One region of the Streptomyces sp. CMB-StM0423 genome, then DNA from elsewhere that is predicted to be linked to it. Evidence: riboswitches for the same ligand, from Rfam matches in the RefSeq annotation. Region 1 holds a riboswitch; each other region holds the start of a gene.
The links. A riboswitch is a leader RNA that binds a small molecule or an ion and turns the genes downstream of it on or off. The one in region 1 is predicted to bind cyclic di-AMP.
Positions count from the first base shown of each region.

Region 2: another riboswitch for cyclic di-AMP. It lies ahead of CXR04_RS31345 (LysM peptidoglycan-binding domain-containing protein); the one in region 1 lies ahead of CXR04_RS23160 (transglycosylase family protein).
Region 3: another riboswitch for cyclic di-AMP. It lies ahead of CXR04_RS14865 (M23 family metallopeptidase); the one in region 1 lies ahead of CXR04_RS23160 (transglycosylase family protein).
Region 4: another riboswitch for cyclic di-AMP. It lies ahead of CXR04_RS08870 (transglycosylase SLT domain-containing protein); the one in region 1 lies ahead of CXR04_RS23160 (transglycosylase family protein).

Region 1 is NZ_CP025407.1:5,292,482-5,299,571, forward strand. It holds gene CXR04_RS23150 (helix-turn-helix domain-containing protein) at 1-344, opposite strand, end outside; gene CXR04_RS23155 (dipeptidase) at 587-1,795, shown strand; cyclic di-AMP (ydaO/yuaA leader) riboswitch at 2,036-2,228, shown strand; gene CXR04_RS23160 (transglycosylase family protein) at 2,232-3,431, shown strand; gene CXR04_RS23165 (UDP-glucose dehydrogenase family protein) at 3,522-4,862, opposite strand; gene CXR04_RS23170 (LCP family protein) at 4,964-6,298, shown strand; gene CXR04_RS23175 (acyl-CoA dehydrogenase family protein) at 6,407-7,090, shown strand, end outside.
Region 2 is NZ_CP025407.1:7,191,090-7,198,179, reverse strand. It holds gene CXR04_RS31365 (ATP-binding protein) at 1-170, opposite strand, end outside; gene CXR04_RS31360 (helix-turn-helix domain-containing protein) at 406-1,266, shown strand; gene CXR04_RS31355 (DUF397 domain-containing protein) at 1,267-1,515, shown strand; gene CXR04_RS31350 (LLM class flavin-dependent oxidoreductase) at 1,847-2,491, shown strand; cyclic di-AMP (ydaO/yuaA leader) riboswitch at 2,595-2,769, shown strand; gene CXR04_RS31345 (LysM peptidoglycan-binding domain-containing protein) at 2,777-3,676, shown strand; gene CXR04_RS31340 (FadR/GntR family transcriptional regulator) at 3,760-4,548, opposite strand; gene CXR04_RS31335 (SDR family NAD(P)-dependent oxidoreductase) at 4,615-5,406, opposite strand; gene CXR04_RS31330 (beta-galactosidase) at 5,509-7,090, shown strand, end outside.
Region 3 is NZ_CP025407.1:3,459,501-3,466,590, forward strand. It holds gene CXR04_RS14855 (endonuclease domain-containing protein) at 1-487, shown strand, start outside; gene CXR04_RS14860 (VOC family protein) at 539-904, shown strand; gene CXR04_RS14865 (M23 family metallopeptidase) at 1,109-2,230, opposite strand; cyclic di-AMP (ydaO/yuaA leader) riboswitch at 2,242-2,384, opposite strand; gene CXR04_RS14870 (PP2C family protein-serine/threonine phosphatase) at 2,641-3,876, opposite strand; gene CXR04_RS14875 (cytochrome P450 family protein) at 4,588-5,859, opposite strand; gene CXR04_RS14880 (cytochrome P450) at 5,856-7,090, opposite strand, start outside.
Region 4 is NZ_CP025407.1:2,128,469-2,135,558, reverse strand. It holds gene CXR04_RS08890 (hypothetical protein) at 1-435, shown strand, start outside; gene CXR04_RS08885 (hypothetical protein) at 446-970, shown strand; gene CXR04_RS08880 (hypothetical protein) at 1,001-1,789, shown strand; gene CXR04_RS08875 (alkaline phosphatase family protein) at 1,846-3,132, opposite strand; gene CXR04_RS08870 (transglycosylase SLT domain-containing protein) at 3,280-4,032, opposite strand; cyclic di-AMP (ydaO/yuaA leader) riboswitch at 4,034-4,195, opposite strand; gene CXR04_RS08865 (L-serine ammonia-lyase) at 4,704-6,086, opposite strand; gene glyA (serine hydroxymethyltransferase) at 6,212-7,090, opposite strand, start outside.

The sequences.
Region 1 (7,090 bases):
GTACGGATCTTCTCCGCGGCGCTCTCGTATCCGAGGTACTTGGCGTACTGCGGGGAGACCAGCTCGCTGTACCGCGCCCACCAGCTCGCCCCCTTGCTCCCCCGGGCCGCCTCCTCCAGCTCGGCCACCAGCTCCGGGTCCTCGACACCGTAGAGGTGCAGCATCGCCCTGAGATCGGTGACCGACACGCTGACCGTGGCCATCTCGATGCGGATCACCTTGGACAGTGACCAGTCGAGTTCGTCAGCGGCCTGGCGCTGTGTCAGCCCGGCCTTGCCGCGCGCCCTGCGCAGCTCCTGGCGTAGCTTGCGGCGATTGAGGCTGGGGTCCGCTGCCTGGGACATGTTGCTCCTTGGTTGACATGAGTCGTAGATATGTGTCTGTCGGCCAGGAGCTGCTCGCGCGTAGCCGCCAGGGACTGGCCTGTTGGACCCTGCCATTGTGACACATGTCATTCGTGCGTTGGCGCTTTGGAACCAATCGGCAATTGGTCTAGAGGAGCGAACCTGGCCCGACCCGGGCGCGGGAGTGTCAGCCTGCGCGGATAGCGTGTGGTCCACGCTATCCGCGCAGGGAGGACGACCTTATGACCGGCGAACTGCTCGCGCGTGCCCGCGAGGTGCTGCGGGCGCACCCCGTCGTCGACGGGCACAACGACCTTCCCTGGGCCCTGCGCGAGCAGGTGACGTACGACATCGACCGGCGCGACATCGCCGTCGACCAGAGCGCGCGGCTGCACACCGACATCCCGCGGCTGCGGGCCGGCGGGGTGGGGGCGCAGTTCTGGTCCGTGTACGTGAGCGCCGACCTGGCCGGGGACGCCGCCGTGTCGGCGTGTCTGGAGCAGATCGACGTGGTGCGCCGGCTCGTCGACCGCTACCCCGGGGAGCTGCGGCTCGCGGTGACCGCCGACGAGGTGGAGGCGGCGCGGGCCGACGGGCGGATCGCCTCGCTGATGGGGGCCGAGGGCGGGCACTCCATCGCCAACTCGCTCGCCACTCTCCGTGCCTTCCGCCGGCTCGGCGTGCGCTACATGACGCTCACGCACAACGACAACACCGACTGGGCCGACTCCGCCACCGACGAGCCGCGGCACGGCGGGCTCACCGCCTTCGGCGAGGAGGTGGTGCGCGAGATGAACCGGGTCGGCATGCTCGTCGACCTCTCCCATGTGGCGCCCTCGACCATGCGCCACGCGCTGCGCGTCACCGAGGCGCCGGTCGTTTTCTCCCATTCATCCGCTCGCGCCATGTGTGACCATCCGCGCAACATTCCGGACGATGTGCTGGAAATGCTCCCTGCCAACGGCGGTGTGGCGATGGCCACGTTCGTGCCGAAGTTCGTCCTGCCCGCCGCCGTGGCGTGGACCGCGGAGGTGGACGAGCACATGACCGCCCGGGGCCTCGACCCCTTCGGCGCGGACGACGAAGCGGTCCGCGTACGGCGTGCGTTCGAGGAGGCGCACCCGCGGCCGCAGGCGACGGCCGCGACCGTCGCGGATCATCTGGATCATATGCGCGAAGTGGCGGGAATCGACCATATCGGTGTCGGCGGCGACTTCGACGGCACGCCGTTCACGCCGGAAGACCTCGCCGACGTCGCGGGTTATCCGCATCTCGTCGCCGAGCTGCTGCACCGCCGTTGGTCGGAAGAAGACCTGGCCAGGCTCCTGTGGGCCAATGCGCTACGGGTGTTGCGCGACGCCGAGGCGGCGGCGCGCGAAGTGACCGCCCGGCGCGGCCCGTCGATCGCCACCATCGAACAGCTCGACGGCCCCGCGAAGGTCCAGGGGTGAGCAGAGTGACATAAGTCACTCACAGAATTCTCACGCCATGGGGCGATGTGTCCGACTCCTCATATGTCGACAAGTCTCCACCGGATGGGGGGAATTGAGGAGCGGCGCGGGATGGGTCGATTGTCGGGCTGATTCCGATGTGATGTGGGGAACGGCCTTGATGACGGTTCACAGCTTGTTCTGTTTTCGGCTGTGTGTTTACGGTGCTCGCCGTGCTCGCGCCACCGATGCGGGTACCTCGTCGCCGTAACGCCGAATCCTGTCGGCGGCGACGGGCAGGCACTTCAGCTTTCACGGCAGGAGCGGGGGACCCAGGTAAGTGCCGGCCTGCGCGCAAGCGCGGGACGGCTTGGGGTGAAGCCATGCTCCGCATGGCCGGGCATCTCCAGCTCGAACCCGACAGCTCACCTCGCAGGCGTTGGAGAGGAGCATGTCCATGTCCGCACGCGGACGTCACCGTCGCCTGGGCCGGATAGCCCGGGGCAGCAGGGCCCTCATCGTCACCGCCGGCAGCGCCGGCGTCGCCATTCCGCTCATCGCCGGCGGCCACGCCCAGGCCGCCTCCGTCGACACCTGGGACCGCGTGGCCCAGTGCGAGAGCGGCGGCGACTGGAGCATCAGCACCGGCAACGGCTTCTACGGCGGCCTGCAGTTCGTGCAGAGCACCTGGGAGGGCTACGGCGGCACGCAGTACGCGCCGCGCGCCGACCAGGCCACCAAGGAGCAGCAGATCGAGATCGCCGAGAAGGTCCTCGCCTCGCAGGGCCCCGGCGCCTGGCCGGTCTGCTCGGTGCAGGCCGGGCTCACCCAGGGCGGCCCCGCCCCGGACCTCTCCACCGGCGGTGGCGAGAAGAGCGAGCCCGAGGCGCAGACCGAGTCCGAGCCCGCTCAGCAGGCCGCCAAGGACGAGGCCCCGAAGCAGTTGAAGGCGCCGGAGAAGAAGTACCAGAAGGCCGGCGACTACACCGTCGTCTCCGGTGACACCCTGTGGGACATTGCTCGCAAGCACGGCATCGCGGGCGGCTGGCAGACGATCTACGAGGGCAACAAGGACGTCATCGGCGACGACCCGGACCTGATCTTCCCCGGTCAGATGTACGAGTTCGACGGCGGCGAAGAGGTCACCCTCGAAGAGCCGAAGACCACGTCGGCCGAGCCGTCCTCCGCGCAGCAGGAGGAGCCGGCGGCCGAGGAGGAGCCGGCGGCCGAGGCCGCTCCTGCGGGCGGGTTCTCCGCCCCGATCGACGCCGGTCTCTCCACCGCGTACCGGGCCGCCGGCGGCTCGTGGCCCAGCGGTTACCACACCGGTGTCGACTTCTCCGCCGGCACCGGCACCCCGGTCAAGGCCGTCACCTCCGGCACCGTCGTCAAGGCCGGCAACGGCGCCGACGGCGGCGCGTACGGCATCGCCGTCGTGATCAAGCACGACGACGGCCGCTACAGCCAGTACGCCCACCTGTCGTCCACCTCGGTGAGCGTGGGCCAGAGCGTGGGCGCCGGCGACCAGATCGGTCTGTCCGGCTCCACCGGCAACTCCACCGGGCCGCACCTGCACTTCGAGGTGCGCACCAGCCCGGACTACGGTTCGGACGTCGACCCGGTCGCGTACCTGCGCGACAACGGCGTCTCCATCTGAGGGTCCCCCGCACGGCGCAGCCCCCCGTTTCCGGCGGAACGGGGGGTTCGCCGCGTCCGGCTTCGGCGTCCGGGCGGCGGCCGGCGTGGGTTACGCCGCCGGGCGGCCCATCGCGCGGAACGTCCAGCCCGCGGCGCGCCACGGCACCGGGTCGAGCGTGTTCCGGCCGTCGATCAGATGCGGCCGGGAGACGGCCTTCGCGAGCTGCCCGGCGTCGAGGGCGCGGAACTCCGGCCACTCGGTGAGGTGCAGCACGAGGTCGGCGCCGCGCAGCGCATCCTCCGCCGACTCGGCGTAGCGCAGGGTGGGGAAGACGCGGCGGGCGTTGTCCATGCCCTTCGGGTCGTAGACGGTGACCTGGCCGCCCTGGAGGTGGATCTGCCCGGCGACGTTGAGCGCGGGGGAATCGCGCACGTCGTCGGAGTCGGGCTTGAACGCGGCGCCCAGGACGCCGATCCGGCGGCCCAGGAAGGTCCCGCCGCAGGCTTCGCGGGCGAGTTCGACCATGTGGGCACGGCGGCGCATGTTGATCGAGTCGACCTCGCGCAGGAACGTCAGCGCCTGGTCGACGCCCAGTTCACCGGCGCGGGCCATGAACGCCCGGATGTCCTTGGGCAGGCAGCCCCCACCGAAGCCGATCCCGGCGCGCAGGAACTTCTTCCCGATCCGGTCGTCGTAGCCGATCGCCTCGGCCAGCTTGACCACGTCGCCGCCGGCGGCCTCGCAGATCTCGGCCATGGCGTTGATGAACGAGATCTTCGTGGCGAGGAAGGCGTTGGCGGAGGTCTTCACCAGCTCGGCGGTCGGGTAGTCGGCGACCACGAACGGCGTACCGGAGTCCAGCGGCGCGGCGTACACCTCGCGCAGCACCTTCTCGGCGCGGTCGCTCGCGACGCCGACGACGATACGGTCGGGACGCAGGGTGTCCTCGACGGCGAAGCCCTCGCGCAGGAACTCCGGGTTCCAGGCCAGCTCTGCCTGCTCGCCCGCCGGCGCCAGCTCGGCCAGCCGGCGTGCCAGCCGGGCCGCGGAGCCCACCGGCACCGTCGACTTCCCGACCACCAGGCACGGGCGGTCGAGCCGGGGCGCCAGGGTGTCGATCGCGGCGTCGACGTAGCTCATGTCGCAGCCGTACTCACCCTGCTTCTGCGGCGTGTTGACACACACGAAGTGCACGTCGCCGAAGGCCGCCGCCTCCCCGTACGAGGTGGTGAAGCGCAGCCGGCCGGACGAGCCCCCGACGCCGGAGACGTGCTTGCGCAGCAGGTCTTCCAGGCCCGGCTCGTAGATCGGCACCCTGCCCGTGGACAGCAGCTCGACCTTTTCCTCGACCACGTCCAGGCCGAGCACGTCGAAACCCAGCTCGGCCATCGCGGCGGCGTGCGTGGCCCCGAGGTAACCGGTGCCGATCACGGTGATCTTCAAGGTCATGGTCCCGAGCATAACGGCGGGCTCCGACACGTCCGCCTGGGCAACCATGGGCCCGGGTGCGGAGTCTGACTCATGAACGTGCACCTGAAGGAGTGGGGATCGTGGCGAGGCAGCATCTGGACGGCGGGGGCAGCGGAACCGACGAGCCCGGTACGCCGCGCGCCCGCGAGCCGGAGGCGCCGTACGCCGGGGACACGTCGACGGCGGCGCACGCGGCGTACGTGGACGCGGCGTTCGCGCCGGGCGCGCAGGGAACACCGGGCGCGCAGGGCACAGCCGCGGACGGCGGGCCCAAGGGACCCGACGGCCTGGACCCGCACGCCGGCCCGGCAACCGTTCCTGCGACCGGCCCCGGCGACCCGGACGGCCCCGACGACCCCGCCGGCGCCCCCTCGCACGCCGCGCCCCGCCGCCGCATGCGCCGCGGCCGCAAGGTGCTCCTCGGCGCCGTGATCATGCTCTTCGCCGGCATGCTCATGCTCGCCGGCGGCCTCTGGTGGGCGTACGAGCACTACACGGGGCGCGTCGACCGCATCCCGAACGCCTTCCCGACGAACGTCCCGGAGAAGCACCAGCCGGCGCCGTCCAAGGGCGGCGAAACGTACCTTCTCGTCGGCGTCGACGCCCGCTCCGACCTCCCGCTCACCGGCGACGGCGCCGGCGAGCACACCTGGAAGCCGGGCGCGCAGCGCAGCGACACGATGATGCTCGTCCACCTCCCCGAGGGCCGCGACGGCGGCTACGTCGTCTCCCTGCCCCGCGACTCCTGGGTGAACATCCCCGGCCGGGGCGACGCCAAGCTCAACGCGGCCTTCTCCTACGGCGGCCCCCCGCTGCTCATCGACACCGTGCAGCGCATGACGAAGGTCAAGATCGACCACCTCGCGGTGATCGACTGGAGCGGCTTCAAGCGGCTCACCGACGCCGTGGGCGGCGTGGACATCACCATCGACGAGACCACCCCGCGCCGCAACGGCGGCGGCGAGTGGACCGCCGGCACCCATCACATGGACGGCAGGACCGCCCTCGACTACGTACGCGAACGCCACGGCCTGCCCCGCGGCGACCTCGACCGCACCCAGCGGCAGCAGAACTTCCTGCGCGCCGTCATCACCGAGACGATGTCCTCGGACAACTTCTCCAACCCGCTCAAGGTCAAGCGCCTGCTGGACGCGGTGACCGCCACCGTCAGCGTCGACGACCGGTTCTCGAACGGCGCGATGCGCGACCTGATGTGGGACATGAAGGGGGTGCGCTCCAGCGACCTGGTGTTCATGAACGCGCCGGTCGCGGGCCTCGACATGATCGAGGGCCAGTCGGTGGTGCTGCTGGACGACAAGGCGGGCGACCCCCTGTGGGAGGCCATGCGGAACGACACCATGGCGCAGTACGTCGAGAAGTACCCGACCGACCGCCTGGGCGGCACGGCACCCTGAGCCGGGCCGCGCCCCTGTCGCCAACGTCACGTAGGTCCGCCCGCCGCGCACGGCATACCATCGGAACTACTTAACGGTAATTAGCATGCGCGGGAATGGGAGAGAGCCTTGGCAGGAGCGCCCGAATTCGACCTGTACCGCCCGGCCGAGGAGCACGACATGCTCCGCGACGCCGTACGCTCGCTCGCCGAGGCGAAGATCGAGCCCTTCGCGGCCGAGGTGGACGAGGAGGCGCGCTTCCCGCAGGAGGCCCTGGACGCGCTCGTCACCAACGACCTGCACGCCGTCCACGTCCCCGAGGCGTACGGCGGCGCGGGCGCGGACGCGCTGGCGACGGTCATCGTCATCGAGGAGATCGCCCGCGTCTGCGCCTCGTCCTCCCTCATCCCGGCCGTCAACAAGCTGGGCTCGCTGCCCCTGATGCTCTCCGCCTCGGAGGAGCTGAAGGCGAAGTACCTGACGCCGCTGGCGCGCGGCGAGGCGATGTTCTCGTACTGCCTCTCCGAGCCCGAGGCCGGCTCCGACGCGGCCGGCATGAAGACCCGCGCCGTACGGGACGGCGACTCCTACGTCCTCAACGGCGTCAAGCGGTGGATCACCAACGCGGGCATCTCCGAGTACTACACGGTGATGGCCGTCACCGACCCGGAGAAGCGCTCCAAGGGCATCTCGGCCTTCGTGGTCGAGAAGTCCGACGAGGGCGTCTCCTTCGGCGCCCCGGAGAGGAAGCTCGGCATCAAGGGCTCGCCCACCCGCGAGGTCTACCTCGACAACGTCCGCATCCCCGCGGAC
Region 2 (7,090 bases), 1.9 Mb from region 1:
CGCAGTTCGCACCCTATGCGCCGACTCCCCGTATGCAGCAGTGCGTTGGTCACCAGTTCCGAGAGGACGAGGGTGGCGCTGTCGCCCACCTCGCCCTCCACCCCCCAGCGGCGCATCTGCTCGCGGGCCAGCCGGCGGGCGACCGTAACGGCGTCCGCCTGACCTGGCACCTCGAAACCGCACCGCACCGCATCGACCCCCGAACGGAATCCCGGCAAGCCGGGATCCTGTGTCACGACCCCCGTCTGATGCGGCTGTGTGGACTGGCTCACATCCCAAACTATGGCCCCGCCGCGGCCACTTGGCAACCCCCACTGTGAATTTTTCAGAGTTGCCGTTGCACTGTGTTCGCCACGCCCGGGGCGTGGCACACTGCTTGAGGCAGTTCCGACAGGGAGGTATGGCGTGAGCGAACCGCGGTCTGCGCCGACCGTGGGGCAGGTCGTGCTCGGCAAGCGGCTCCAGGAGCTGCGCGAGCAGGCCGGGCTCAAGCGTGAGGAAGCTGCGAAGACCCTGCGCGTCGCCCCCGCCACCGTGCGCCGGATGGAGACGGCCGAGGTCGCGCTGAAGGTTCCGTACGTGCAACTGCTGTTGCAGGCGTACGGCATCGACCAGGAGGAGATCGACGCCTTCGTCGCGCTGACCGAGGAGGCCAACGAGCCCGGCTGGTGGCAGCGCTTCCACGACATCCTGCCCGACTGGTTCAGCATGTACGTGAGCCTGGAGGGCGCCGCGTCGCTCATCAGGTCGTACGAGCCGCACTTCGTGCCCGGTCTGATGCAGACCGAGGACTACGCGCGGCACGTGCTGAAGGTCGGCTCCCTCGGCCGGGTCGCGCCCGCGGAGATCGAGCGGCACGTCGCGCTCCGCATGGAGCGCCAGGACCTGCTCACCCGCGAGGAAGCGCCCCGGTTCTGGGCCATCATGGACGAAACGGTCCTGCGCCGCCCGGTGGGCGACGGCGCGGTGATGCGCACGCAGATCGACCGGCTCCTCGACATCGCGTCGCTGCCCAACGTCACGCTCCAGATGGCGGAGTTCCGCACCGGCCACCATCCGGGCACGTACAGCCCCTTCGTTCTCTTCCGGTTCGCCATGCCCGAGCTGCCGGACATGATCTACACCGAGTACCTCACCGGCGCCGTCTACCTCGACGGCCGGCACGAGGTGGCCACACACCTCGCCGCCCTGGACCACATGGCGGCCCAGGCGGCGACGGCAAAACGCACGAAGGAAATCCTCCGGGACTTCCGCAAGGAGCTGTGAATGGAACGCATTTACAACGGCATGCCGGCGGCGGACCTCGGCACCGAGGGCTGGCACAAGCCGTGGAGCGGCGGCAACGGCGGCAACTGCGTCGAGGCCATGAAGCTGCGGGACGGCCGGATAGCGGTACGGCACTCGGCGCACCCCGACGGTCCCGCCCTCATCTACACCCCCGGCGAGATGGACGCGTTCATCGAGGGTGCCAAGGCCGGCGAAGCCGACTTCCTGCTGTCACGGAGCCCGGTGTGACCGCGCCCGGCGCGGCACCCCCGCACCGGCTGCCGCGCCGCCCGGTCCACTCGCCGTCCGAGCCGGACGGCGAGCCCATCCCGGCGAACGGGGGTGTGGCCCAACCGCACTGACGTGGGCCACCGGCCGGGAGCACAGAGAGGGAGGGGACACCCCGGGGGGGTCCCCTCCCTCGGCGTTTGCCGGGGTACGGGCGCGCAACGCCGCCCGGGGGCACGGCAGATGAAATTCCAGAAATCATGAACCGCGGGTGTCCGCACCGCTGCCTTCCGCGACGTATCGGCGTACGGTATGCCCCCGATGGCCTCGTCAGCCCCGGGGAGGCCCCGCGATGAGCGCATCTCCACCCCCCTCCGCAGGCGCGGTCCCGCCGGCGGTCCGTGTCGGGGTGCTGCTCCCCCGGCTGCCGGAGGAGCCCGCGGACTGGCTGGCGGAGTGCGCGGCGTACGACTCCGCGGGCGCCGACGCGCTGTGGCTGGACGGCGGTCCCGACCCGGCGCACGACGTGCTGGCGCTCGCCGCCGCCCTGGCCGCCGCCACCGGCCGGGCGAGGCTGGTGGTCGCGCTGCCCGACAGCGTCCCGCAGGCCGCGCTGCTGGCCCGGGCGCTGGCCACCGTGGTGCTGCTGAGCGGCGGCCGGCTCGCGCTCGCCGCCGACTCCCGGCGGTGCGCCGAACTCGGCGCCGTGGCACCGACGGTGCCCGCCTTCCGCCGGCTCGCGCCCGCCGGCCCCGGCTACGAGGAGCCGGGCGCCGGGCGCTGGACTCCGGCGGCGGCGCCCGCAGGTCCCGACGCCTGGCGGACCGCGCTCGCCGGCGCCGCGGAGCGCGGGGTGCACGGTCTCGTCGTACCCGCCGGGCAGCCTCTGTTGGAGACGCTGCGCCTCAGCGTGAGTGCCGAACGTCACACACGCCCCAACCGCCCCACGCGTGCACGCGTCACCACGGAGCGTCAGACCACGCGTCGATACCCGTGATCCGCTTGTGATCTGCCGTTCGATCTCCTAGTGTCCGAGTCGTTCGCACACGCGAGCACCGCGCTCCGGTACGCCGAGTCCTGCCCGTCGGAGCCCGGAACCGTCGTCCCCACAGCCGTTCGGGCAGGAGCGGGGGAACCACTTCTCCGTCGGCAGGAGCACGGTGGCAGGACCGCACCGCACTCCCCGACTCGGGGTGAAGCCGCACAGCACGACGCGGCCGGGCAACTCCAGCCCGAACCCGACAGCTCACCTCGCAGGCGTCGGAGAAAGAGCGAGCCAACCATGGCCGGAACCGGCACCCGGCGCGCGCCCAAGTCGCGCTCCACCCGCCGCTATGCCGCCGCCGCGGGGGTGGGCATAGCCCTGCCCGTCGCCGGCGGAATCGCGGCGACCGCCGCGCACGCCTATACGGTCGAGAAGGGCGACACCCTCTCGGAGATCGCCGAGGACAACGGATTCGGGCCCGACTGGCAGCGGCTGTACGAGGCCAACAAGGAAGCCGTCGGTGACAACCCCCACCTGATCCTGCCGGGCCAGGAGCTCGACCTGGGGGACAAGAAGGCCGAGAGCAAGCCCGCCGAGGCCGACCAGACCGCCGCCAAGACCGAACAGAAGCAGCAGCGTTACGTCGAGCACACCGTCGGCGCCGGCGAGACGCTGGCCAAGATCGCCGCGAAGTACGACGTGCCCGGCGGCTGGCAGCGGGTGTACGTCGACAACGAGAAGGCGATCGGCGAGAACCCGGCCGCGCTGAAGGTCGGCACCGAGCTGCGCGTCGACACCCAGGGCGGCAAGGTCGACAAGTCGATCGACCCGAACGGCTCGTCGGCGTCCAAGAGCTCCGGCGGCTCCGGCGGCGCCACCGAGGCGTCGCAGGCGAGCGTGCCGACCACCGAGTCGGGCATCCAGGCGGCGGCCCGGGAGATCGTGCCCGCCGACCAGTTCACCTGCTTCAGCAGCATCGTGGAGCGCGAGAGCGGCTGGGACCACACCGCGACGAACCCCAGCTCCGGCGCGTACGGCCTGATGCAGGCGCTGCCGGGCGAGAAGATGGCCACGGCCGGAGCGGACTGGCGCACCAACCCGGTCACGCAGATCAAGTGGGGCCTGGACTACATGAACGACCGCTACGGCAGCCCGTGCGGCGCCTGGGAGTTCTGGCAGGCGAACAACTGGTACTGATTCCGGGGGCCCCGGCCCGCGGGAGTCTCCTTCGCCCCGTCGCGCGGATCCGTCCGCGCGGCGGGGCGCGTTCGTCGTACGGGCTACGCCCCGGCCGCCTGCTCCGCCGCGAGCCCGCCGGCGGTCTTGGCGTCGGGCCCGCCCGCGGACAACTCGGCCAGGTCCCGGGCCGCCTGGGCGAGGAGCCGGTGCATCGCCGCCTCCGCGGCGTCCGGGTCCTGCGCACGTATCGCCGTTAGCACGGCGCGGTGGCCGGGCACGGGGTCCTGCGGGTGGTGTCCTGGGCCGTGCACCAGACGGTCGCGGGCGGCCAGCCCGCTGGCGAGGACCTGATCCATGCGCTCCAGCAGCTCGTTGTGCGAGGCGGCCAGCAGGGCGCGGTGGAACGCGAGGTCCGCGGCGACGGCCTCGGCCGCGCCGCCCCGCGCCCCGGCCATCGCCGTGAGCGCCGCCTCCAGTGCCACCAGGTCCGCGTCCGTGCGCCGCACCGCGGCCAGCCGGACCGCCGCGGGCTCGACGATGCCGCGCACCTCGTCCAGGTCGCGCAGCAGCGGGGAGGCGGCCCGCGCGGCGGCGCCCTCGCCCTGCTGCCGGCCCGCGGTCTCGAAGCGCCAGCGCAGCACGTCGGCGTCGAGGAGGTGCCAGTCGGCGCGCGGCCGGACGAACGTGCCGCGCTTCTGCCGGGCGTCGACCATGCCCTTGGCCGCCAGCACCTTCAGCGACTCGCGCAGCGCGGTGAGGCTGACCCCCAACTCGGCCTGGAGTGCGGCGAGGTCGAGGGTGGCGCCCTCGGCGATCTCACCGCCGAGTACCCGGTGCGCGAGGGTCTCCACCGTCTGCCCGTGCACCCCGCGGCGCGCGTAACCCGTCATGGCCGCTCGCTCCTCCCTCACGTCCCCGCTCGCCGTGCTCCCGCCGCCCCCGCGGCGCCCCCGCGCTCAGGCCGATGACTTTACGACGCTCCAGCCGCCGTCCACGACCAGGCTCGCACCGGTGACGTAGGACGCCTCGGGCGAGGCGAGGAAGGCGACGGCGGCGGCCACCTCCTCCGGCGCGCCCAGCCGCCCCGCGGCGGTCTGCGCGGCGCTGGCCCTGCGGTCCTCCTCGGGGACCCGGTCCCAGAGCCGGGTGAGCACCGGTCCCGGCAGCACGCTGTTCACCCGCACCGACGGGCCGTACTCGACGGCCAGTTGGCCGGCCAGCGACAGCAGCCCGCCCTTGGCGGCGGCGTACGCGGGGTGTCCCGGGATGCCGTGCCTGGCGTGCACGGACGAGACCAGCACCGCGGCGCCGGGGGCGCCCTGCTGCGCGCGCAGCCCGGTCAGGCAGGCGCGGAAGCCGAGGAACGCGGCCGTCAGGCCGACGTCGACCTGGCGCCGCCAGGAGGCGGGCGACGTCTCGTGCGCGGGGGCGACGTCGACGGCGACGGCGTTGGAGACGAGGACGCCGACGGGCCCGAAGTCCCCGGCCGCGGCCAGGATCCGGGCCCAGCCGTCCTCCCCGGCCACGTCCGCGACGACGGCCGCCGCCGTGCCGCCCGCGGCGCCGATCTCCGCAGCCGTGGCCTCCGCCCGGTCGCCGTCGACGTCGGCGACGACGACCGCGGCGCCCTCGGCGGCGAGCCGCCGGGCGGTGGCCGCGCCGATGCCGGCGGCGGCCCCGGTGACGACGGCGGTGCGGCCGCCGAAGCGTGCGGTGTGCGGGACTTGCGTGGCTCCGGCTGCTGTCACGAGGTCACGCTCCGGGTGTTGACGTATCCGCCGCGGCACTTCTACGTTTCCCCGCAAGGTTAATTCGTAATTTAAGAATTGAGCAAGAGGGGCGGAGGCAGCGTGGCGCGCATCCACTTCGGTGGCGACTACAACCCCGAGCACTGGCCCGAGGAGGTCAGGGCGGAGGACATCCGGCTGATGCAGGAGGCCGGGGTCTCCATGGTCACGGCCGGGATCTTCTCCTGGGCGCTGGTCGAACCGCGGCCCGGCGCGTACGACTTCGACTGGTTCGGCCGGGTGCTGGACGACCTGCACGGCGCGGGCATCCGCGTCTGCCTGGCGACGATGACCGCCTCCCCGCCGCCGTGGCTGACCGAGCGGCACCCCGAGGTGCTGCCGCAGGATGCCGACGGCGTCCGCAGGTGGCCCGGCTCACGCCAGCACTTCTGCCCCTCCAGCCCGGTCTACCGCGAGCACGCCGTGCGCCTGGTCACCGAGCTGGCCACCCGCTACGGCACCCACCCCGCCCTGGAGAGCTGGCACATCGGCAACGAGTACGGCTGCTCCAACCCCCGCTGCTACTGCGACGTCTCCGCCGCCGACTTCCGCCGCTGGCTACGCGAGCGGTACGGCACCGCCGAGGCGCTGAACACCGCCTGGGCCACCACCTTCTGGTCCCAGCGCTACGGCACCTTCGAGGAGGTACTCCCGCCGCGCACCACCCCCACCCACCCCAACCCCGCCCAGGTGCTGGACTACGCCCGCTTCTGCGACGACGCGCTGCTGCAGTGCTACCTCGCCGAGAAGGAGGCGCTGCGCCGGATCACCCCCGACGTGCCCGTCACCACCAACCACATGCCGCTGCACAAGCCCGTCGACCCGTACGCCTGGGCGGCGCACGAGGACGTCCAGGCGCTGGACTTCTACCAGGACCCGTACGACCCCGAGACGCACGTCCGCGCGGCCCTCGCCTTCGACGTGACCCGCTCCGCGGGCGGCGGGCGCCCCTGGATGCTGATGGAGCAGGCGCCCAGCGCCGTCAACTGGCGGGCCCGCAACAGCCCCAAGCCGCCCGGCTCGATGCGGCTGTGGAGCTGGCAGGCCGTCGCGCAGGGTGCGGACGCGGTGCTGTACTTCCAGTGGCGGGCGACCCCCGGCGGCGCCGAGAAGTTCCACTCGGCGATGGTGCCGCACGCCGGCACCGACACCCGGATCTTCCGCGAGGTGCGCGCGCTGGGCCGGGAGCTGGCCGCCGTCCCGCAGCTCGCGGGCGGGCGCTCGCGCCCGGAGGTGGCACTGCTCGCGGACTGGCACAGTTGGTGGGCGCTGGAGCAGGGCTCGCACCCGTCCGCTGACCTGGACTTCGCCGAGACGCTGGGCCGCCACTACCGGCCGTTCTTCGACGCGGGCGTGGAGTGCGACGTCGTGCCGCCGGACCGCGACCTGTCCGCGTACCGGCTGGTGGTGGTGCCCAACCTGTACCTGATGAGCGCGGAGACGGGCGCCCGGCTGACGGAGTTCGTACGCGCCGGGGGCCACCTGCTCGTCTCGTACTTCACCGGCATCTCCGACGACTGCGACCGCGTGTACCTCGGCGGCTATCCGGCGCCGCTGCGCGAGGTGCTGGGGCTGCGCGTCGAGGAGTTCTGGCCGCTGGCCGAGGGGCAGCACCTGCCGCTGACCGGGACGCTGACCGGCAGCG
Region 3 (7,090 bases), 1.8 Mb from region 1:
GCGGCTGCGGATGTACGACGCCGGGCTGCGGCCCCTCAGCCAAGTGCCGTTCACCGCGCCCAACGGCCGGCGGATACGGGTGGACTTCTTCTTCCCGGCGGCGGGGCTCGTCGTCGAGATCGAGGGCTACGGCTTCCACGGCAGCCGGGCCGCTCATCTCGCCGACGTCGAGCGCTTCAACGACCTGGGGCGCTGTCCCGAGGTCCGGCGCATGCTGCGGTTCACCGCGGCCGACGTCTTCGAGCGGCCCCAGCGGATGCTCCACACCATCCGCGCCGCCCTGGGCGAAATCGCCGCCGGGGAGTCCCGTGGCACTGCAGCCGCCGGAGGGTCCCGTGGAGCCGCCGCCGCCGGGGAGTCCCGTGGCGCCGCCGTCGGTGCTGCCGCGGCTGCCACCGCGGCTGCTCATGCGGTTGCCGGTGCGGCAGCAAGTGCCGGTGCCGTCGTCAGCGCGGCTGCCGGCGCCTCCGCCACCGCCGCTGCCTGAGTCGCCGCCGGCTTCCCGGCGGTGTCCGCGGTGCGTGGCAGGGTGGCCGCCATGGACGCCTATGTCAGGAACATCGTGCTCGACTGCGCCGACGCACGTCAGCTCGCCGACTTCTACACGCAGTTGCTCGGCATGCGGGTCATCCGCGACGACTGGATGGTGATCGCCAAGGACGAAGACAGCTTTCCACGGCTGGCATTCGAGGAAGTCGACGGCTACCGGCCGCCGCTCTGGCCCGACCTCGATCGCACCTACCCCCAGCAGATGCACATCTGCTTCGGCGTCGACGACTCCACCGCCGCGGGCGAGCTGGCGCTGCGGCTCGGGGCCACGCGGCTCTCCGAAGCCGGTGGCAGTTGTCCGGTGTTCGCCGATCCCGCCGGGCATCCGTTCTGCCTCTGCGGGCCCGGGGAGTAGCTCCCGGGAAAAGGCCGACGGCCCTGGTGTCGGGGGGTCGGCCACCAGGGCCGCCGGCGGTCTCGGTGCGCGCTCGGACGCCACGGGGGAAGTTGCGTTCGGGCACGCCGGAGACGTGGGAGAGGGGTTTATGGGGGCTTGCGGTCCGTGCGGCGGGTGCCGGTCCCGGCCGCCGGGGCCGGGGCACCGGGCCCGCCGGGTGGGTCAGACCGGGGCGCCGTTGTTGCGCAGCCAGGCGAGGGGGTCCACTGCGTCCCCGCCGCCGGGTCGTACCTCAAGGTGCAGGTGCGGGCCGGTGACGTTGCCCGTGGCGCCTACGCGCCCGATGACGTCGCCGGTCGTGACCTCGCCCGAGGACTGGATGATGGAGGACAGATGGCAGTACCAGACCTCGGTGCCGTCCTCGAGCGTGAGGACGATGCGGTAGCCGTACGAGCCGGCCCAGCCGGCCTCGGTGATCGTGCCGCCGTGCACCGCCTTGACCGGGGTGCCGGTGGAGGCGGCGAAGTCCTGGCCCGTGTGGCCCGCGGCCCACATGTCACCGGACTCGCCGAACGTCGAGGTGAGCGTGTAATTCGCGACCGGGGCGACGTAGCTGGCGGCGAGCTTGGCGAGGCGCTCCTCCTCCGCCTTGCGGCGGGCCTCCTCCTCCGCCTTGCGGCGGCGCTCCTCCTCCAGGCGGCGCTGGCGCTCCTCTTCCTGCGCCTTCGCCTCGGCGGCCTCCTCGGCCGCCTGCTGGGCGGCCTCGGCCTCGGCGGCCGCGCGGGCAGAGGCGTCGGCCTCCGCCTGCTGCTGCTCGGCCTGCTCCAGGATGCGCGCCCGCAGGGCCTCGCCGGAGTCGGCGGGCTGGTTCGCGGAGTCGGTGTCGCTGGCGTAGCTGACCTGCGTGAGCGGAGCCGTGGTGACGACCGTGTCGGAAGCGGGCTCCTCCTTGCTCGGTATCAGGTCGCCGACGCCCGGCAGGCTCTCCGCATCCGGGAGTTGGGCGCTTATCCGGTTCGCAACGGTGTCGACCTGGTCGGGCATGGATATCGCGACCGGGGGCTTCTCCTGCGCGGTGGCCATGCTGCCCGCGCCGACGGCGGCGAAGACGCCGACGCCGAGTACGGCGCCGCTGCGCGCCATGCTGCCGCCGCGCTGCCGGGGAAGGCGCCGACGGCCGCGGGAGGGAAGGCCGTCCTCGGGGAGGACTTCGTCGACCGGCTCTTCGGCGGCGTAACCGGTGGGCGCATACCCCTCGGGGGCGTGGCCGCCGGACGCATAACCGTCGTAGCCGTAATCGTCATAGCCATGGCCGTAGCCAGGCTCAGACCTGTAGGACGCCACGCAGGCGTACTCCTTTCCTTCCTTCTCGCCTACCGGGTTAGCTGACGGGTTCGGAGCAGGAAGGTCTCCTACGGGCCTCCTCCTCGCGGAGGTTGGCCCGATTCACCCCAAGGTGGTGGTTCCCCGGTTCCCTAGGTGTTGCCGTTGCTGCAGTTGTGACGCGTGCGGGATTCGGCGACGGCGCACGGTGCCGCCTCTTGCGACGGCAGTGACGACCGCGCTGCGTTACCGCACGCTAGCGGACGACGGCGTTCGATTCCAAGTCGTTCCCGTTATTCAGTTGTGCTTTACCGCGGACGATCCGGGCATGCACCAGCGGAAACGGACAAGTTGACGGCCTGATTACGCGCAGTGAAGTCCGGTCGTTAGCTGATCGTGCATCAGTTGTTATGCGGAGGGGCGCTGTTCCGCTACGGAGCGTGTACAGGCGAGGCCGGGTCCGGCGGCTCTCCGAACGGCGTACGCAAGCGGGCGAGGGCGAACAGCGCCATGTCGTCGGCGACCCTTCCGCCCGTATAACGGGTCACGTCGTCCAGGAGGGTGTCCAGCAGTTCGTGCGGGCCGTCGAACAGCCGGCCGTCCAGCCGGGTCAGCGGGTCGTAGAAGACGCCCGCCTTGTTCCGCGCCTCGGTCACGCCGTCCGTGAACAGGACGAGCGCCGCGCCCGGCGGGAACGCCACCTCCATCAGCTCGTCCGGCCACGTACCCAGGTCGCCCATGCCCAGCGGCAGCGCGTGCTCGTGCGGGTGCAGCGTGCGTGCCGCGCCGTCCGACCCCAGCAGCACGGGCGCCGGATGCCCGCGGTTGAGCAGCCGCAGCGCGCCGCCCCCGCGGTCGACCTCCGCCAGCACCGCGGTCGTGAACCCCTCCACCCGGTCGAGGCCGCTGCGCCCCGTCTCCTGGCGCTGCAGCGCGCGTTCCAGCCGCCGCGCGATCCCCGCGAGCCCCGCCTCCTCCTCGGCCGCCTCCCGGAAGGCGCCGATGACGACCGCCACGGACTCCACCGCCTCCAGCCCCTTGCCGCGTACGTCGCCGACGATGCAGCGCACGCCGTACGGGCCCTCCTGCACGGCGTAGAGGTCGCCGCCGATACGGGCGTCGGCGTCCGCGGCCTGGTAGCGGGCGGCGACCCGCAGCGTGCCGAAGCCGTCCGGCGGGTTCGGCAGCACGGCGCGCTGCGCGGCGACGGCGACGTGGCGGGCAGAGGTCAGCCGGCGGTAGTTGCGCTGGATGAGGAGGTTGATGCCGATCGCCAGGGCGCCGAGCACCACCTGCGACACCATCTGGGTGAGCGCGTTGGGCCTCGTGGCGGTGCCGTTGAGGATTTCGAGCGTGACGTCCACGGCCAGGGCTGCGACGGCGACGGCGACCGTGCCGCGCAGGGTGAGCAGCGCGGCGGCGACCAGCGGGGTGGTCTCGAATATCGGCGAGGACCTCAGCCCTTCCGGCGTGAACCAGAAGAACACCGCCCCCACGACGATCAGCGCCGCCGGCAGCCACCGCAGCGCCCAGCGGACCCGCCGCTCACCGCCGGTGGGGTCGGGGCGACGGGACCGGGCCGCCAGGTCCAGCGCGTCGGCGCCGACGCGGTAGGCCCGCCCGTTCTCGTACGGACCGCGCCCCTCGCCGTACGAGCCACGCTCCACGTCGCGCGAGCCACGCTCTGCGTCGTGCGGGGCGCGGCCCTCGTGCGAGGTGCGGCCGTCGTGCGAGCCGCGGCCTTCGTGCGAGGCGCGCTCCTGGTCGTGCGGATCGCCCTCGTCGTGCCCCGCGCCCTGCGCGCCGTCCTCCCGCACCGGCTGCACCTGCCCTCTCCTGCGCTGCCCTTCCTGCGCTGTCCTCCCCGTGCGGCCGACAAGCGGGCCCATACCGTCGTCCCTCAGGGTTCCGCGTCCCGGGCGGGACGGCGACCGGGCGGGGCCCAGGCGGGTTACAGGAGGCGTTTCAGGCGTCATTGCGGGCCAGAGTGGGACGGGCAGAAGAGTCGCGGACCGGCGGACCGCACGCAGAGGGTACAGCCGAACGGGTATAGGGCCACCCGGCTCCGGCGCGCGCGGCGCCCGCGCGCCCCCCGGCTCTCCCGGCGCCCCGCACGCCCCCGGACAAATGACGCCATCTGTCAGCCGTTATCCGTCAAGCGTCAGCCGTCAGGCATCGCCAGGCGCCGGGCGCCAGCCGCCGCCGGCACGCCAGGCGTCAGGCGCCGGGCCCCGCCAGGCGCCAGCGGTCAGGCGCCGGCCGCCATGCGCCAGCACGTCAACCGTCAGCCGCCGTCAGGCGCCGGGCGTCAGGCGTCAGGCGTCAGGCGTCAGGCGTCAGGCGTCAGGCGTCAGGCGTCAGGCGTCAGGCGTCAGGCGTCAGGTGAGGCGTACCGGGAAGGACTCCAGGTCGTTCTGCGTCAGCACCGGCAAGTTGCGCAGCTCCCCCAGCGGTGCCGCCGCCCGCAGGTCCGGGAACCGGGCGAAGAGCGCCGGCAGCGCCACCGCCGCCTCCAGCCGCGACAGCGCCGCGCCGGGGCAGATGTGCGGCCCGTGTCCGAAGGTCATGTGCCGGATCGGCGTCGCCCGCGTCACGTCGAAGGCGTCCACGTCCGCCCCGTGGTGCCCGGCGTCCCGCCCGATCGCGCGGTACGAGATGACGACGCCCTCCCCCTTCTCGATCACCGTGCCCGCGATCTCGATGTCCTCCGTCGCGAACCGCATCAGCAGGTGGGTCACCGGCGGGTCGTAGCGCAGCGCCTCCTCGATCGCCGTCTCCCACGTCACCTTGCCCTCGCGGACCATGCCGAGCTGCTCGGGGTGGGTCAGCAGTCCGCGCACGGTGGTGAGCAGGAGCGTGATCGTGGTCTCGTGCCCGGCCGCGATCATGGACTTCAGGTTGCCGACGACCTCTTCCTCGGTCAGCGGCTCGCCGCCCTCGTCGGCGAGGATCAGCGCGCTCGTGAGGTCGTCGGCGGGCTCGGCGGTCTTCTGCCGCACCATGTCCGTGAACACGCGGTCGAGTTCCGCCATCACCGCGAGCCGTTCCTCCTGCGGCGTGAGCATGGAGAAGAAAGCTTTCCACAGGCGCATCTGCCGCGGTATCTCCGATTCCGCGACGCCCATGAGCGCGCACACCACCCGCATCGGCAGCGGCTGCGCGAAGACCTCCTTGAGGTCGACCACCCCGTCGCCCCCGGCCGCCGCGGCCGCCAGGGAGTCCAGCAGTTCGGCCGTCACCCGCTCGACCACCGGCCGCAGCGCGTCGAGCCGCCGCGGGGTGATGGCCTGCGCCGTCTTGGCGCGCAGCCGCCGGTGCTCGGGGCCGTCGACCGTGAACATCGACCGGCCCGGGTCGACCATCCCGATCAGCGGCCACTCCGCGGTGACCTCGCCGGTCTGCCACAGCCGCCAGGCGCCGATGTCCTTGACCAGCCGGGCGTCGGTGAGCAGTTGGCGGGCCTCGGCGTGCCGCGTGACGGTCCACGCGGGCGCGCCGAGCAGTTCGATCCGGGTGAGCGGGGCGGCGGCGCGCAGGAGCGCGGTCTCGCCCGCGAGGTCGCGTACGAGCGGGTCGATGGCCAGCGGCCCGGGGAGGGCCCCGGAGCCGGTCGGGGCGGCGGCGGAGCCGGCGGCGTGCGGGCAGTTCACGGATGACCTCCTGCAGCGCGTACGGGGGTGAAGGTGACCGGCAGTGCGGTCATGCCGCGCAGGAACGCGGACGGCCGCCGCACCAGCGTCCGGGCCGGCACGGACAGGTCCAGGTCGGGCAGCCGGTCGAGGAGTACCTCAAGGCCCGTCCGGGCGATGATCTCAGCGATCTCCTGGGCCGGGAAGGGGCAGCGGAAGTCGCCGTAGCTGAAGGCGAAGTGGGCGCTGTTGCCGGCCTGTGCGGGTACGCCGGCGCCTCCGTACCCGTATCCGCCGCCCGTGCTGCCCGGCCCGCCGAGGGCCTGCTGGATCTGCGGGTCGTCGTTGGCGGCGGCGAGGCCGAGGAGCAGCAGGTCGCCGGCGCCGACCGGGCGGCCGCCGAGGTGGGTGTCGCGGGCGGCCCAGCGGCCGACGAGGATCTGGGTGGGGGTGTCCTCCCACAGCACCTCGTTCATGGCCTGGCCGACGCTGTGCCGCCCGCCGCCGAGGGCGGCGGCGAAGCGGTCGTCGGTGAGCATGAGGCGGATGGAGTTGCCGATCCAGTCGGCGGTGGGGAGGAAGCCGGCGGCGGTGGTGTCCTTGAGGTCGAGCATGACCTCTTCGTCGGTGAAGTGCATGGGATCGGCGAGCATCCGCGAGGTGACGTCCTGGCCGGGCGCGAGCCGTTTCTCGGCGACCAGCCGGGTCATGTGCTCGACGAAGGTCTCGTACGCCTTGAGCGCGCCGGGTCCGCCGTCCGCGAGTTCGTTGAGGACCTGGGCGAGTTGGCGTCCCTGGGCGTCGGGGAAGCCGATGAGGCGGGCGAGGACGAGGACGGGGAGGGGGACGGCGTAGTCGCCGACGAGTTCTGCGCTGCCGCGGGAGCAGAAGGAGTCGATGAGCCGGTCGGCGAGTTGTTCGCAGTGCCGGCGGAGGTCGAAGGGGTCGACGCTTTCCAGTGCGGCGCCGACCATGACGGCGTGCCTGCGGTGGTCGGCGGCGGAGGCGGTGAAGTGGATGGACGGCATGACCTGGCCGACCATCGGCAGCAGGGGCCAGTCGGGCGGGATCTTCTCCCACTGGTTCCACAGCCCGCGGTCCCGTGGGAACAGTTCGGGGTCGGAGGTGACCTGGTGGAGTTCGCGGTAGCCGATGACGAGCCAGGCGGGGATGTCGCCGGGGAGTTCGACGGGGACGACGGGGCCGTGGTCGCGGCGCATCTCGCGGTAGAGGTCGCGCGGGTCGGTGTGGA
Region 4 (7,090 bases), 3.2 Mb from region 1:
CTCGCCACCCACGCCTTCCCCGCCCCCGAAGCCGGCCTGTCGGCGATCGAGAACCCCTACAACGGCGGCCGGCTGGCACCGGACGAACTCACCCTGGTCGAGCACCTGATCCCGGGCACCCGGGGTGGCCTGGCCGCCGTCGCGGTCCGCCACATGCCTCCGCTCACCGACGCCGAGCGGGCCGCGGTGGAGCAGGTGCCCGACGACCAGCTCGAAATGAACCTCACCCTCCGGGCCGACTGCTGCGACAGCTGGACCGGATTCCTGGAGCAGCTCGCGCAGATCACGCACGCGACCATGTACTGCATGATGGAGGCCGCCAGCCGGCAGGAGGCTCCGCTGTCCACCGAGGACGTCGACCGCCTCGGCCCCGCGGCCTCCGCCCGCAAGCTGCTGAACCGGCGCCGGGAACTGCTCGGCCACAACCACGCCTGAGGCACCGGACATGCCCGAACTCGCCGGTCCGGTGTACGCGGCCGCGTGCGCCCTGTGGATCGCGCTGACCATGGTGTGCCAGACGCGGTCGCGGGTGGCCGCGAAGATCCGCAGGTACGACTTCCTCGCCATGATCCCGCGCTGGACCTTCTTCGCCCCGACTCCCGGCACCCAGGACTTCGTTCTGCTGCGCCGCTACCGCACGTCCGACGGCCGGCTGACCCGCTGGCGGGAGACGGGCGGCACCGCCGCCGCCGGCCGGCCCCTGTACGCCGTCTGGAATCCCGCCCGGCGCCACACCAAGGCCCTGCTCGACGCGTGCCAGAGCCTCCTGGAGCTGGCGTCCCAGGGCCCCCGGCCGGCGGAGATCGAGCTGACCGCGCCCTATCTCGCGCTCCTGGCCCACGTGTCGGCGCAGCCCTGTTCCGAGGAACCGCATGCCACCCAGTTCGCCCTCGTCATCCGGAAGAGCTCGGCCTTCGAAGGGGCCGCTCCCGCAGTGGCCTTCGTCTCCTCCCTGCACGCGGTCGACTGAGACTCCGCCCGGACTCGTGGAGCGGACCTCGTGAACGCCGACCTGGCGGTGCGCCTCACGCTGGCGATCGGCGGCGTGGGCGTGGCGATCTCCTCCTGGGAGTACCTCACCCGCCCCGCGCTGCTGGCCGACCACGCGATCGCCGGCTGGCCGGTCGGCCGGTCCTGCCGGCCGTACCGGCTGCGCCGCACCGCGGACCGGGCCGTCGACCTGCTGCTGCGGTACCCGAACGTCCTCGTCCTGGTGACGCTGCGGCTGGCGGCGGCGCTGGCGATCGTGATCGGCCGCCCGGTCCCGGCCGTCGTCTGCCTGGGCGTGCTCGCGGCGTCCTCGATCCTCCTCGGCGTGCGCTCCCCGTACGGCAGCGACGGCGCGGACCAGCTCTCGATGATCATCTTCGTGGCGGCGTTCTGCGCCGCGGCGATCGGCACCGGCGGCTCGCGGCACGTCTTCCTCTGGTTCGTGGCGGCCCAGGCGTGCTGCGCGTACTTCATCGCGGGCTTCGCCAAACTGGTCTCCCCGGTCTGGCGCAGCGGCCGCGCCCTCGGCGGCATCCTCGGCACCGCCACGTACGGCCACCGCCGCCTGGGCCCGGTCGTCGCCGCGCACCCCCGGGCGGCGTGGCTCGCGGGGTGGTGGGTGATCACGCTGGAATGCGCGTTCCCCCTGGTCCTGCTGGGCGACCCGCGCGTGACCTACGCGGTCCTGGGACTCACGCTGGCGATGCACCTCGGCATCCTGGCCTTCATGCGGCTGAACACCTTCCTCTGGGCGTTCACCGCGACCTATCCGAGCGTCATCTACTGCACGCTCCGCTGAGCCGCCAGGGCCCGCCGCGCGGCGGGCCCCGGCGGCACCGGGGGAGTGGATCCGGGTCAGGGCAGCAGCGACTCCCGCAGCACCCGGCCCTCGGACTGCGCGGGCGGGTCGACCCCGAGGAGCGCCGACATGGTCGCGGCCAGGTCGACGTGGCGCGGGTGCCGCGGCGGCCGTCCGCGCCGGATCCGGTGGCCGGCCAGGACGAGCGGGACCTTCGTCTCCGCGCGGCTGCCGTGGCGCCCGTCGAAGCCCTCGGCCGGCGGGGTGAAGGACAGCGCGTACGGCGCCGCCAGTTCGAGCACCAACTGGCCGTACTGCGGCGCCATCCGCAGCGCGGCCTGCTCCGCCTTGGTCAGCACCGCCGCGACGCCTTCGGTGTCCGCGAGCGCCGCGCGGGCACGGCCGACCGCGGCGGCGTCGGTGGCCGCCGCGCCCAGGAGGTGCACGGACGCGATGCTGCCGCCGGAGACCAGGACGGCATCGGTTCCCGGCGCCGGCCGGCCGCCGGACCCGATCACCTCGGGCGTGAAGCCCGCGGCGGTGAGGGCGGCGACCGCCTGGGCCGCCATCGGCGTGTTCCAGCCCGTCATGCCGTGGTCGCCGGTGACCACCCAGGTCGTCCGGCCGTAGAGATCCAGCTCCTTGACCGTCCGGATCAGCCGCCCGATCCCGGCATCGGTCTCGCGCAGGGTGTCGAGCATCCGGGGGTCGCCGGGTCCGAACGAGTGCCCGTCGCCGTCGAGGTCGCTGGAGTAGACCGCCAGGAAGTCCGGTCGCCGGGCGAGGGTCACCGTCGTGCCGCCGCTGTCGACGGGCTGCCCGGTGAGCATCGCGATCGCGTCGTCGACGCGCGCGCCGATGCGGCCGCCCGGCTGGGTGTAGAGGCCGTCGGGATCGCCGTAGGCCGTGCCCTTGTCCTGGAGGATGAACCACTGCGCGGACCCGATCCGGATGCCCTGCGGTCGCCACGCCTGGGCGAGCCCCTCGACCGCGCTGTCGCGGCTCTGGCCGCGGGCGACGCCGGCCGCCTCGTCGTAGTAGTAGGCGGCGTTGCGGGTGCGGTCCGGGTGGGCGCCGCAGGAGACCGCGGTCCACGACTGGTTGGTGATGCTGGCCATCACGCCGGTGCCGGTGGTCACCGAGCCGGCGCGCACCAGCGACATCAGGTGGGGCATCGGCGCGCGGCCGTCGAGGTAGTCGACGTCGAAGCCGTCGAGGGCGAGGAAGATCAGCAGGCCGCGCCTGCGGGCGGCGTGTGCGGGCACGGCGGCGAGGGGCGAGGCGAGCGCGCCGGCCACGGCGCCGGCGAGGACACCGCGTCGGGACAGAGAGGTGGCGGACATGGCGCGACCGTAGGAGCGGAACGCTCCCGGCCGGCGAGCACGGGGTGAACGGGCCGCGAATTCCCGCGTCCCGGCGTTCCGGACGCACTACGGGCGCCACCGCCGGAGCGGAGAGCGCCGGTGGGGGCACCGGCGCTCTCCGGTCTGTCAGTACGGCCCGTAGACGTTGTCGATCGACCCGTACCGGTCGGCCGCGTAGTTGCACGCGGCGGTGATGTTGGCGACCGGGTCGTAGCTGTCGGTCGACGTGCCCGGGACGTGGTACGCCTCGAAGGTGGGAGCGATGACCTGGAGCAGGCCCTTGGAGGGCGTGCCGTTCACGGCGTTGATATCCCAGTTGTTGATGGCCTGCGGGTCGCCCGCGGACTCCCGCATGATGTTGCGGTGAATACCGTCGTAGGTCCCGGGGATGCCGTGCTCGGCCATGACGTCGAGCGACTCCCGGATCCAGCCGTCGAGGTTGTCCGGGTAGCTCGTGACGGACGCGCTGGCGGTCTTCAGGCCAGACTCGGATTCCTTCGAGTCGCTCTTGTCGGCCTTGCCGCCGAGCGCGAGTTCAAGGCCGGGGAGGATGAAGTGCGGGTTGGCGCCGACGGCCTCGCGGTTGTCCTCGTACAGCTTCTTCCAGCCGCCGCGTACGGATTCCCTGTCGGCGATCTTCGCCAGGGAATCCCCGGCGACCACGGCGTACGTGGCCGCCGCCGCGCCGGCGGTCGCCGCGGCGGGGGCCTCGGCGCGTATGCCGGTCTGGGGGGCGGACGCGGGGACGGAGCCGGCCGCGGAGGCCGAGGACGCGCCGATCAGCGGAGCGGCGATCGCGACGCCGCTGACGCCGGCGAAAGTGATGCCGCGGCCGATCAGGCGCAGCTTGGGACGGCGATGCTTACCTTTTGCGGGCATGGGTGTTTCTCCTCAGCGCCTGCGAGGTGAGCTGTCGGGTTCGGGCTGGAGATGCCCGGCCGCACCAAGGTGCGACTTCACCCCAAGCCGTTCCGGAATCCGGACCGGCGACTTACCTATGGGTCCCCCGCTCCTGCCGTGTGTGAATAGGGAACGGTTTCCGGATGGCGGCAGGATTCGGCGTCCACCCGGCTGGCGGAGACTTAAGCATGTCTTTCCGGTCCGGACAAGCTGAGGAACTCGTCCGGTCGATACGGGGCCGGCTCCTGGACCGGATGAGTGCCGCCGCGGAATGGGGAGCGGGCCGCAACTCGCTTTCGGAATAAGGAAACTGTGAATTTCCGCCGCCGCCGCCCGCGGCCGAACGTGATTCGCGTCACCGGACACATGAGGTCCGATCGGTCAGAAGCGCGGGGCGATCGGGGGCGAATCCTTCAAATGGTACGTATCGCCCGTCAGGGAATATCCGACAAGTCCGTTTGTTCTTGACGGCCCGGCGCCGCGTTTGTGCGGCGGGAATTCACGAATCCGTAGCGGGGGAATCCGCTCGCCTGTGGGGACGGCGGGGCGTCAACTGGCCAAAGGAATTAACGTCTTCGGAGCCGCCGCCGAATTGCAGGCGGGGGCTGAGCAGTTGGCGCGTGGGGCGTGCAAGCCCCTCGCCAACTGCCTCAGCACTCCACCACGTTGACCGCGAGGCCGCCGCGGGCCGTTTCCTTGTACTTGACCTTCATGTCCGCGCCCGTCTCCTTCATCGTCTTGATGGCCTTGTCGAGGGAGACGAAGTGCTGGCCGTCGCCGCGCAGTGCCATGCGGGCCGCCGTGATGGCCTTGACCGCCGCCATGCCGTTGCGCTCGATGCACGGGATCTGGACCAGGCCGCCGATCGGGTCGCAGGTCAGCCCCAGGTTGTGCTCGATGCCGATCTCCGCGGCGTTCTCGACCTGTTCCGGGGTGCCGCCGAGGATCTCGGCGAGGCCGCCGGCGGCCATGGAGCAGGCGGAGCCCACCTCGCCCTGGCAGCCGACCTCCGCGCCGGAGATGGAGGCGTTCTCCTTGAAGAGCATGCCGATCGCGCCCGCCGCGAGGAGGAAGCGGACCGCGGTGTCGTCGTCCGCGCCGGGGACGAAGTCCACCGCGTAGTGGAGGACCGCGGGGATGATGCCCGCCGCGCCGTTGGTGGGGGCGGTGACGACGCGGCCGCCCGCGGCGTTCTCCTCGTTGACCGCCATCGCGTAGAGGGTGACCCACTCCATCGCGTGTGCCGCCGGGTCGCCCGCCGCGCGGAGCTGGCGGGCCTCGCCGGCGGCGCGGCGGCGGACCTTCAGGCCGCCCGGGAGGATGCCCTCGCGGCTGGTGCCGCGGGCGACGCACTCGCGCATGACCCGCCAGATCTCCAGCAGCCCGGCGCGGATCTCCGCCTCCGTGCGCCAGGCGCGCTCGTTCTCCAGCATCAGCGAGGAGAGCGACAGACCCGTCTCGCGGGTGCGGCGCAGCATCTCGTCCGCGGTACGGAACGGGTGCTTCAGCACGGTGTCGTCGAGCTTGATCCGGTCCTCGCCGACCGCCTCCTCGTCGACGACGAAGCCGCCGCCCACCGAGTAGTACGTCTTCTCCAGCAGCGTCCCGCCGTCCGCGTCGTACGCGGTCAGCGTCATGCCGTTCGCGTGGTACGGCAGCGAGCGGCGCCGGTGCAGGACGAGATCGGCGGCGGCGTCGAAGGGGATCTCGTGGTCGCGCCCTATCTCGGCGCCCAGCAGGTGCAGCCGCCCGGTGCCGCGGATCCGCTCCACCTCGCCCTCGGCCCACTCGATGTCGACGGTGCGCGGCGAGTGGCCCTCCAGGCCGAGGAGCACGGCCTTGGGGGTGCCGTGGCCGTGGCCGGTGGCGCCCAGGGAGCCGAAGAGTTCGGCGCGTACGGCGGCGGTGTGGGCCAGCAGGCCCTCGTTCTTCAGCCGGCGCGCGAACATCCGGGCAGCCCGCATCGGGCCGACCGTGTGCGAGCTCGACGGGCCGATGCCGATCGAGAAGAGGTCGAAGACGGAGATGGCCACTCGGGACTCCCTTGTCCTTGCGTGGGGCGTGCGCGTGCGTGGTGCGGGTGGTGACGGGTCGCGCGTACGGCCCCGGGGCCCGGCCGCCCGCCGCGTCGGAGCGGCGGGCGGCCGGGCCGTACGGGCTACAGGCCGGGGTACAGCGGGTGCTTCTGCGCCAGGGCGGTGACCCGGGCGGCGAGTGCGGCCGTCTTTGCCTCGTCGAAGCCCGGCTTGAGGGCTTCGGCGATGACGTCGGCGACCTCCTCGAAGTCCGCGGCGGTGAAGCCGCGGGTGGCCAGCGCGGGCGAGCCGATGCGCAGGCCGGAGGTGACCATGGGCGGGCGGGGGTCGTTCGGGACCGCGTTGCGGTTGACGGTGATGCCGGTCTCGTGGAGCCGGTCCTCGGCCTGCTGGCCGTCCAGCTCGGATTCGCGCAGGTCGACCAGGACCAGGTGGACGTCCGTACCGCCGGAGAGCACCGAGACGCCGGCCGCGCGGGCGTCGTCCCGCAGCAGCCGCTCGGCCAGGATCCGGGCGCCGTCCAGCGTGCGCTGCTGCCGCTCCCGGAACTCCTCCGACGCGGCGATCTTGAACGACACCGCCTTGGCCGCGATCACGTGCTCCAGCGGGCCGCCCTGCTGGCCGGGGAAGACCGCCGAGTTGATCTTCTTGGCGAGGGCCTGGCGGGAGAGGATGACCCCGCCGCGCGGGCCGCCGAGGGTCTTGTGCGTCGTGGTGGTGACGATGTCCGCGTACGGCACCGGGTTGGGGTGCAGGCCCGCGGCGACGAGACCGGCGAAGTGCGCCATGTCGACCATCAGCAGCGCGTCGACCTCGTCGGCGATCCGGCGGAAGCCGGCGAAGTCGAGCTGCCGGGGGTACGCCGACCAGCCCGCGATGATCAGCTTCGGCCGCCGCTCCTTGGCCAGCCGCTCGACCTCGGCCATGTCGACCTGGCCGGTCTCGGCGTCGACGTGGTAGGCGGCGACGTCGTACAGCTTGCCGGAGAAGTTGATCTTCAT